One region of the Kosakonia radicincitans DSM 16656 genome, then DNA from elsewhere that is predicted to be linked to it. Evidence: predicted binding sites of a transcription regulator. Region 1 holds the regulator's gene; each other region holds the start of a gene.
What was found. The regulator sigma-54, encoded in region 1, starts transcription at its own class of promoters, with help from an activator protein. The targets are predictions, from matches to a motif close to GTTGGCACANNTTTCGCTNT.
Positions count from the first base shown of each region.

Region 1 (3,283 bases):
ACGCCGATAAAGTGGTGGTGACGCGTCCGGGCGGCCAGCAAGGCAAAGAGATCATTGATGGTTATGGCAACCCGGCTACGTTTTATCAGATGCAGGACAACGGCAAACCGGTGAAAGGCCACGCTTTACAGATGCACTACGAGCTGGAAAAAGATTTTGTCGTGCTGACCGGTAAGGCCTATCTCGAGCAGCTGGACAGCAACATCACAGGCGACAAGATCACCTACCTGGTGAAAGAGCAGAAAATGCAGGCGTTCAGCGACAAAGGTAAACGCGTCACCACCGTACTGGTGCCGTCGCAGTTGCAGGACAAGGGCAACACCCAAACCCCGGCTCCTAAGAAGAGTAACTAATTCGTTATGGCAACATTAACTGCAAAGAATCTCGCGAAAGCCTATAAGGGTCGCCGCGTGGTTGAAGACGTCAGCCTGACCGTTAACTCTGGCGAAATTGTTGGGCTACTTGGCCCTAACGGCGCAGGGAAAACGACCACCTTCTATATGGTGGTCGGGATTGTTCCGCGTGACGCGGGCAATATCATTATTGATGACGACGATATCAGCTTACTGCCACTGCATGCGCGCGCACGTCGCGGCATCGGTTATTTGCCGCAGGAAGCGTCTATTTTTCGTCGTTTGAGCGTGTACGACAACCTGATGGCGGTGCTTCAGATCCGTGACGATCTGACTTCCGAACAGCGCGAGGATCGCGCTAACGAGTTGATGGAAGAGTTCCATATTGAGCATCTGCGCGACAATATGGGACAGTCCCTTTCCGGTGGTGAACGTCGCCGCGTTGAAATTGCGCGCGCACTGGCGGCAAATCCTAAATTTATCTTGCTGGATGAACCCTTTGCGGGCGTCGATCCTATTTCGGTTATCGACATCAAACGCATCATTGAACACTTACGTGACAGTGGGTTAGGCGTGTTAATTACTGATCACAATGTTCGCGAAACGCTGGCGGTGTGTGAACGTGCTTATATCGTCAGCCAGGGGCATTTAATTGCTCATGGTACACCGCAGCAAATCCTTGAAGACGAACACGTTAAGCGCGTATATCTTGGGGAAGACTTCAGACTCTGATAGGGTAGAGTTTATTGAGGTATTTTGGCGGAGAGTGCTGCTCTGAATATGAAGCAAGGTTTGCAATTAAGGCTTAGCCAACAGCTAGCTATGACGCCGCAACTGCAACAGGCTATCCGTCTGTTGCAGCTGTCTACGTTAGAACTTCAGCAGGAACTTCAGCAAGCGCTGGAGAGTAACCCATTGCTGGAACAAGCCGATCTTCATGAAGAAGTGGATAGCCAACAAACCCAGGAAAATGAAGGCCTGGATACTGTAGACGCGCTCGAACAGAAAGAGATGCCTGAAGAGCTGCCGCTGGACGCCAGCTGGGATGAGATTTATACCGCCGGAACGCCTTCCGGCAGCAGCCACGATTATATTGATGACGAACTGCCGATTTATCAGGGTGAAACGACACAGTCTCTTCAGGATTACCTGATGTGGCAGGTAGAGTTAACGCCGTTTTCCGATACCGATCGCGCAATCGCAACCTCTATTGTCGATGCTGTCGATGAGACCGGCTACCTTACCGTGTCGCTTGAGGATGTGCTGGAAAGCATGGGCGATGAAGAAATCGGTCTCGATGAAGTTGAAGCGGTATTAAAGCGCGTTCAGCGTTTCGATCCGGTTGGCGTCGCTGCGCGCGATCTGCGCGACTGCCTGTTGATCCAACTGTCCCAATTCGCGAAAGATACGCCCTGGTGTGAAGAGGCTCGCCTGATTATCAGCGATCACCTTGATCTGCTCGCTAACCATGATTTCCGCTCTCTCATGCGCGTCACACGTCTTAAAGAGGATGTGCTGAAAGAAGCAGTAAATCTGATCCAGTCGCTGGATCCGCGCCCCGGCCAGTCGATCCAGACCGGTGAACCAGAATATGTCATCCCGGATGTGCTGGTGCGTAAGCACAACGGGCGCTGGACGGTAGAACTGAACTCCGACAGCATTCCGCGTCTGCAAATCAACCAGCACTACGCTTCAATGGGCGGCGGCGCGCGCAATGACGCCGACACCCAGTTTATCCGCAGTAATTTGCAGGAAGCGAAGTGGCTGATCAAAAGCCTTGAAAGCCGTAATGACACGCTATTGCGCGTCAGCCGCTGCATCGTCGAGCAGCAGCAGGCATTCTTTGAACAGGGCGAAGAGTTTATGAAACCGATGGTGCTGGCGGATATCGCTCAGGCCGTCGAAATGCACGAGTCCACGATTTCCCGTGTGACAACGCAGAAGTACCTGCACAGTCCTCGCGGCATTTTTGAACTGAAGTATTTCTTCTCCAGCCATGTGAATACGGAAGGCGGCGGCGAAGCCTCGTCAACAGCCATTCGCGCACTGGTTAAGAAATTAATCGCCGCAGAAAACCCTGCAAAACCACTGAGCGACAGTAAGCTGACGACGCTCCTTTCCGATCAAGGAATTATGGTAGCGCGGCGTACCGTTGCGAAGTATCGAGAGTCTTTATCCATTCCGCCGTCTAACCAGCGTAAACAGCTGGTGTGACCCAACCGATAAGGAAGACACTATGCAGCTTAACATCACAGGACAAAACGTCGAAATCACTGATGCCTTACGTGAATTTGTGAACAGCAAATTTGCCAAGCTTGAGCAGTATTTCGAAAGGATTAATCAGGTCTATATTGTGTTGAAAGTGGAGAAAGTGATCCATACCTCGGATGCAACCCTGCATGTTAATGGAGGCGAGTTGCATGCCAGCGCGGAAGGACAGGATATGTACGCTGCCATCGACGGTTTGATCGATAAACTGTCGCGGCAGCTCACGAAACATAAAGATAAACTGAAACAACACTAATTGTCCGGGCGTTCGTTTGGCGCGTTGCACCCTACCGCAACCCGGTAGGGTGCGTGGCTCTGACGGCGCTTAGGTGAAATTATGATGAATAACGATTCCGCTCTTCAACTGAGCAATGTCCTTAACCAGGAATGTACACGTAGCGGCGTTCACTGCCAGAGCAAAAAACGTGCTCTGGAAATCATCAGTGAACTGGCGGCAAAACAGCTTGGCCTGCCGCCACAGGTCGTTTTCGAAGCCATTCTTACGCGTGAGAAGATGGGCAGTACCGGTATTGGTAACGGTATAGCCATCCCCCACGGTAAGCTGGAAGAGGACACGCTGCGCGCCGTCGGCGTTTTTGTACAACTCGAAACGCCCATTGCTTTCGACGCTATCGATAATCAGCCTGTCGATCTGCTGTTTG
Region 1 covers NZ_CP018016.1:527,164-530,446, reverse strand. The annotation lists gene lptA (lipopolysaccharide ABC transporter substrate-binding protein LptA) at 1-353, shown strand, start outside; gene lptB (LPS export ABC transporter ATP-binding protein) at 360-1,085, shown strand; gene rpoN (RNA polymerase factor sigma-54) at 1,134-2,567, shown strand; gene hpf (ribosome hibernation promoting factor) at 2,590-2,877, shown strand; gene ptsN (PTS IIA-like nitrogen regulatory protein PtsN) at 2,959-3,283, shown strand, end outside.

Region 2 (3,283 bases), 1.9 Mb from region 1:
CTCGGCCGCCGCTTTCATACTCATATGTCGGGCGACGGTAGCAAAACAGATTAACGCCTGCAGGGGCGGTAGGGTCATCGCGGCTCTCCGCATAATTAAGTGCAACTAAACTGTAGCAAAAATGCTGGTTTGTCAGCCTGATGCCACCGGGGTAAAACATTTTTAGTTAAAAACGCAACACAAGGAGTTGCACAATGCGGGCCATTGATTACCTGAGATTAATGATGCTGGCGGCCATCTGGGGCGCGAGCTTTCTGTTTATGCGGATTGCCGCACCGGAATTCGGTGCCATTAACACCGCTTTTCTCCGCGTGCTGTTTGGCTTTCTTGGCCTGGCGGCACTGCTGGCGCTATTTCGCCATACGTTTCAGTTTTCCGGTAAGCTGCGCGCGGCCCTGCTGCTTGGAGTGATTAACTCCGGGCTGCCGTTTTTGATGTACTGCCTGGCCGCGCGTTGGCTGCCTGCCGGGTATTCCGCTGTTCTCAATGCCACCACGCCGTTGATGGGCGCGCTGGCGGGCGTGGCGTTTTTTGGCGAACACCTGAGCGGGAAAAAGTGGGCGGGCGTGGTACTCGGGCTGGTGGGGATTTTGACGATTACCACGCTCGGTGAAATGCGCAACGTGCAGGAGGTCGCCGCTGGCGTGGCGGCGTGCCTGGTGGCGACCGGCTGTTATGGCGTTGCCGGTTTTCTCACCCGCAACTGGATAACGGCGCGCGGCGGGCTGGATCCGACGCTGGTCGCCTTCGGCAGCCAGGCGGGCGCCACGCTATTTTTGCTGCCGTTCTGCGCTTGGTCGATTAGCAGCGGCGCAACCATCAACTGGGCGCAGCCGTCAGTGTGGGCCTGCGTGCTGGCAGTCGGCCTGCTCTGCACCGCCGTGGCGTATATTCTCTATTTTCGCCTGATTGCCGATATCGGGCCGCTGCGCAGCCTGACTGTTACCTTTCTTATCCCGCCGTTTGCCGTGCTGTGGGGCTACCTCGTGCTGGGCGAAACGCTGAACGGTGGGTTTCTTATCGGCGCGCTGATTGTCTGCCTGGCAGTATGGCTGGTGGTCAGCCCGACGGCCGCGAAACGCCGTTAGCACAGGTTCTGCTACGCTTATCTTCACACCACTTTAGCGCGCTGCCGCTGCGCTTCGCCTCAAAATGGTGCATTTGCGCCTGTACTCACCACGAAAACGCATTGCCAGCCATGCTGGCATGCTTTCTGCATTTTTACAGAATCTTCACACGCGCAATGCAGGGGATGACAATGATAAAAATAACGCTTCCGACAGCACCTTACTACGATGAGATGCTCAGCGCAGAGGGCAGTCAACGCCAGCATTACGATGCCTGGTGGCAGTGGCTTCAACAGACCGACCAGCACGCCATCCATCAAAAGAAAGAACAGGCAGAACTGTTATTTCACCGGGTGGGCATTACCTTCAACGTTTATGGTGAAGAGGGAGGCACCGAACGCCTGATCCCCTTTGACAGCGTACCGAGAATTATCCCGGCCCATGAGTGGCGCACTCTCGATCAAGGCATCCGCCAGCGCGTCAAAGCGCTGAACGCTTTCCTGTACGATATCTACCATCAGCAAAATATCCTTAACGCCGGTATTGTTCCGCGCGAGCAGGTTCTGGCGAACGAGCAGTACCAGCCCTGCATGCAGGGCGTGGATCTGCATAACAATATTTACGCTCACATCACCGGTATCGACATGGTACGTAACAGCGATGGCCGCTATTACGTGCTGGAAGATAACCTGCGCACTCCGTCCGGCGTCTCCTATATGCTGGAGAACCGCAAGATGATGATGCGCCTCTACCCGGATCTCTTCGCCAGCCAGCATATTGCGCCGGTGGAGCGCTACCCCGGTTACCTGCTGCAAACCCTGCGTGAAAGTACCCCGGTGGACGATCCCACGGTGGTGGTGATGACGCCAGGGCGTTTTAACAGCGCCTATTTTGAGCACAGTTTTCTGGCACAGCAGATGGGTGTTGAGCTGGTAGAAAGCGCCGACTTGTTCGTCAAAGGCGGCGCGGTCTATATGCGCACCACTGAAGGCCCGTGCCGGGTGGATGTCATCTACCGCCGCATTGACGATGCGTTTCTCGATCCGCTGGCGTTTCGCGCCGATTCGATGCTCGGTGTTCCGGGCCTGCTGTCGGTCTACCGGTCGGGCGGCGTGGTGCTGGCGAACGCGATTGGCACCGGCGTGGCCGATGATAAATCCATTTACCCCTATGTGCCGGACATGATCCGCTTCTACCTCAGCGAGGAGCCGATTCTCGGCAATATCGCCACCTGGCAGTGCCGCAAGCCCGACGATCTTAACTATGTGCTCGCCCATCTCGACAGCATGGTAGTGAAAGAGGTTCACGGTGCGGGCGGGTACGGCATGCTGGTCGGCCCGAAATCGACCCGCCAGCAGATTGAGGATTTCCGCAAGCGGCTGCTGGCGAACCCCGGCAACTATATTGGCCAGGAGACGCTGGCGCTCTCCACCTGCCCGACCTTTGTCGAAGAGGGGCTGGCGCCGCGCCATATCGATCTGCGCCCGTTTGTGCTCTCTGGCGAAGAGGTTCGCCTGGTGCCGGGCGGCCTGACGCGCGTGGCGCTGAACGAAGGTTCGCTGGTGGTGAACTCGTCGCAGGGCGGCGGCACCAAAGATACCTGGGTGATGGAGGAGGATGAATGATGCTAAGCCGCACAGCCAGCGAACTGTACTGGATGGCCCGCTACCTGGAGCGGGCAGAGAGCTTTGCCCGGGTGCTGGATGTTACCTGGAAGCTGTCAATGATGCCGCGCCACCGCCAGCAGCAACACGATTTGGCGCTGCCGCTCAATCTCACCTTTTCCCATGAGCTGTTTCAGCAGCGTTACGCCCGCTTTTCCATGAACAACCTGCTGAACTTCTTCGCCCTTGATAGCCACAACCCGAGCAGCATTTATAGCTGTATTGAAATGGCGTGGAATAATGCCCACGCGGTACGCGGCAGCCTGTCGTCAGAAGTGTGGGAGTGCATCAACACCACGCGTATCGACATCCGCAATCTGCGTCAGTCCGGGGTGGATAAAATCGGTATTGATACCTTTTTTGACTGGGTAAAAGAGCGCTCGCATCTGTTTCGAGGCGCGATGTTCGGCACGTTGTTGCGCAACGATGCGCAGTGTTTTATTCGTGTCGGTACGCTGATTGAGCGCGCCTACGCCACCGCCCAACTGCTGGCGCTTAAAGATCAGCAACTGAACAACGATCCGGATCCAGTGCGTGAATATTATCGCCTCG
Region 2 covers NZ_CP018016.1:4,438,215-4,441,497, forward strand. The annotation lists gene gcvA (transcriptional regulator GcvA) at 1-78, opposite strand, end outside; gene Y71_RS21345 (DMT family transporter) at 195-1,088, shown strand; gene Y71_RS21350 (circularly permuted type 2 ATP-grasp protein) at 1,259-2,692, shown strand; gene Y71_RS21355 (alpha-E domain-containing protein) at 2,692-3,283, shown strand, end outside.
Region 2: the regulator sigma-54 is predicted to act here: its motif matches at 1,201-1,220, upstream of Y71_RS21350 (circularly permuted type 2 ATP-grasp protein).

Region 3 (3,283 bases), 600 kb from region 1:
AGATACTGTTGATCAAAGAATTGAGGATCTGCCCAGCATCGGGCAGCGCGCCACTTGCCATTTAGCAGTCTCCCGGAGATATGCACTAATTTAGTGCAGTATAGCTTTTTATAGGTAAAAAATGCGTCAGAACAGAGTGTTGGTGGAGAAAAAAGCCCATCCAGGGATGGGCTAAAAGTTCCACGGCAACAAAATATCCTAACGTCTTTCACGTTACAGCGGTGTTGGCTGCCCTCATTCACCCGAATCACTTAGTAGACTAAGCTCATCGGGATTCATTCGGTTGCCGCCTTGCTGCAACGCGAAATCCGTTGGATCTTCAGTAATACGATTAAACGCTGTAGTACAGTTCGAACTCTACCGGGTGCGGCGTCATGCGAACGCGGTCGTTCTCTTCCAGACGCAGCGCGATGTAAGCATCGATAGCGTCGTCGGTGAACACGCCACCGGCTGTCAGGAACTCGCGGTCAGCATCCAGCGCGTTGAGCGCTTCTTCCAGAGAGCCTGCAACCTGCGGGATCTCTTTCGCTTCTTCCGGCGGCAGGTCATACAGGTTTTTGTCCATTGCTTCGCCCGGGTGGATTTTGTTTTTAATACCATCCAGACCGGCCATCATCAGTGCTGCGAAGCACAGGTACGGGTTAGCCGCCGGATCCGGGAAGCGCACTTCGATACGACGTGCTTTCGGAGAGGCAACGACCGGAATACGGATAGAAGCAGAACGGTTACGGGCAGAGTAAGCCAGCATTACCGGCGCTTCATAACCCGGGACCAGACGTTTGTAGGAGTTGGTGGTCGGGTTAGACAGGGCGTTGATAGCTTTAGCGTGTTTGATTACGCCGCCGATGTAGTACAGCGCCATTTCAGACAGGCCTGCGTATTTGTCGCCAGAGAACAGGTTAGTGCCGTTCTTGGACAGGGACATGTGGCAGTGCATACCGGAACCGTTATCACCGAACATTGGTTTCGGCATAAAGGTCGCGGTTTTACCGAAGCGGTGAGCAACGTTATGTACCACATATTTGTAGATCTGAATTTCGTCCGCTTTTTTGGTCATGGTGTTGAAGCGGGTAGCCACTTCGTTCTGACCAGCCGTTGCCACTTCGTGGTGGTGAGCTTCAACAACCAGGCCCATTTCTTCCATCACCAGACACATGGTGGAACGCAAATCCTGTGATGAATCAACCGGCGGAACCGGGAAGTAACCGCCTTTAACAGCCGGACGGTGACCTTTGTTACCACCTTCGTATTTGGTGGAGGTGTTCCATGCGCCTTCGATATCATCGATAGCAACGCTGGAACCGGAAATGGAGCTGCCGAAACGAACGTCGTCGAACAGGAAGAATTCCGGCTCAGGCCCAAACAGAACGGTGTCTGCCAGACCGGTAGAACGCAGGTACTCTTCAGCGCGTTTTGCGATGGAACGCGGGTCGCGGTCGTAACCCTGCATGGTGCCTGGTTCGAGGATATCGCAACGGATGATCAGCGTTGTTTCTTCGTAGAACGGGTCAATGACAGCGGTAGTCGCGTCCGGCATCAGCACCATGTCTGATTCGTTGATGCCTTTCCAGCCACCAATCGAAGAACCATCAAACATTTTGCCTTCTTCAAAGAAGTCAGCATTAACCTGATGGGCTGGGATAGTGACGTGCTGTTCTTTACCTTTGGTATCGGTGAAGCGCAGATCAACAAACTTCACTTCGTGCTCATTCAGCATCGTCAAAACGTGTTCAGCGGACATACTTAAACTCTCCCGGATTTGTCATTGTCGTCGTGGTAACGAGGTCTTCAAATACTGCGTGAAACCTGGCGTAGTTGCCGTAAAATAGATAAAGCGAAATCTATGCCAACTTTTAAATGCCCCTCAAAAGGCGTTATTATGCCCGGTATAGTGCAAAAGGGCTGCACCATGATGGTTAAGTTGCACCAATATAGTGCTTTCGTGTGAACATTAAGCACCGTATTGGTGCAATTTTTTGTTGGCGGCCCTTTTAACGCTCCGTGAAAGCGATCACAAAGCAACTCTGCAATACTTGTTTGCGGAGGATGTTTGTGATCCTGTTTTGTCCTTCGATTAATACGTGTACAATAACGCGCTATTTCTAATGCCTGAGGCAAAGTTGTGATCGAAAATCTGCGTAACATCGCCATCATTGCTCACGTTGACCATGGTAAAACAACCCTGGTTGACAAGCTGCTGCAGCAATCCGGTACGTTCGACGAACGTGCTGAAACTCAAGAGCGTGTGATGGACTCCAACGATTTGGAGAAAGAGCGTGGGATTACCATCCTCGCGAAAAACACCGCTATCAAATGGAATGATTACCGTATCAACATCGTTGATACCCCTGGGCACGCCGACTTCGGTGGCGAAGTTGAGCGTGTGATGTCCATGGTCGATTCCGTGCTGCTGGTGGTTGATGCGTTTGACGGCCCGATGCCGCAAACGCGCTTCGTGACCAAAAAAGCATTTGCCCATGGCCTCAAGCCGATTGTGGTAATCAACAAAGTTGACCGTCCTGGCGCGCGTCCGGACTGGGTTGTTGATCAGGTCTTCGATCTGTTCGTTAACCTCGACGCGACCGACGAACAGCTGGACTTCCCGATCGTTTACGCTTCTGCGTTGAACGGTATCGCGGGTATGGACCATGAAGACATGGCTGAAGACATGACCCCGCTGTATCAGGCGATTGTTGACCATGTACCGGCACCGAACGTTGATCTCGACGGGACCCTGCAAATGCAGATCTCCCAGCTCGACTACAACAACTACGTTGGTGTTATCGGTATTGGTCGTATCAAACGCGGTAAAGTGAAGCCGAATCAGCAGGTTACTATCATTGATAGCGAAGGCAAAACCCGCAACGGTAAAGTCGGTAAGGTACTGACCCATCTGGGTCTGGAACGTATCGACAGCGAAATCGCTGAAGCTGGCGATATCATCGCGATCACCGGTCTGGGCGAACTGAACATCTCCGACACCATCTGCGACCCGCAGAATGTGGAAGCGCTGCCGGCGCTGTCTGTTGATGAGCCGACCGTAACTATGTTCTTCAACGTCAACACCTCTCCGTTCTGTGGTAAAGAAGGTAAGTACGTGACTTCACGTCAGATCCTTGACCGCCTGAACAAAGAGCTGGTGCATAACGTTGCGCTGCGCGTTGAAGAAACCGAAGACGCTGATGCATTCCGCGTTTCCGGTCGTGGTGAGCTGCACCTGTCTGTTCTGATCGAGAACATGCGTCGTGAAGGTTTCGAGATGGCGGTTTCCCGTCCGAAGGTT
Region 3 covers NZ_CP018016.1:5,748,465-5,751,747, reverse strand. The annotation lists gene glnL (nitrogen regulation protein NR(II)) at 1-61, opposite strand, end outside; gene glnA (glutamate--ammonia ligase) at 332-1,741, opposite strand; gene typA (ribosome-dependent GTPase TypA) at 2,123-3,283, shown strand, end outside.
Region 3: the regulator sigma-54 is predicted to act here: its motif matches at 1,832-1,851, upstream of glnA (glutamate--ammonia ligase).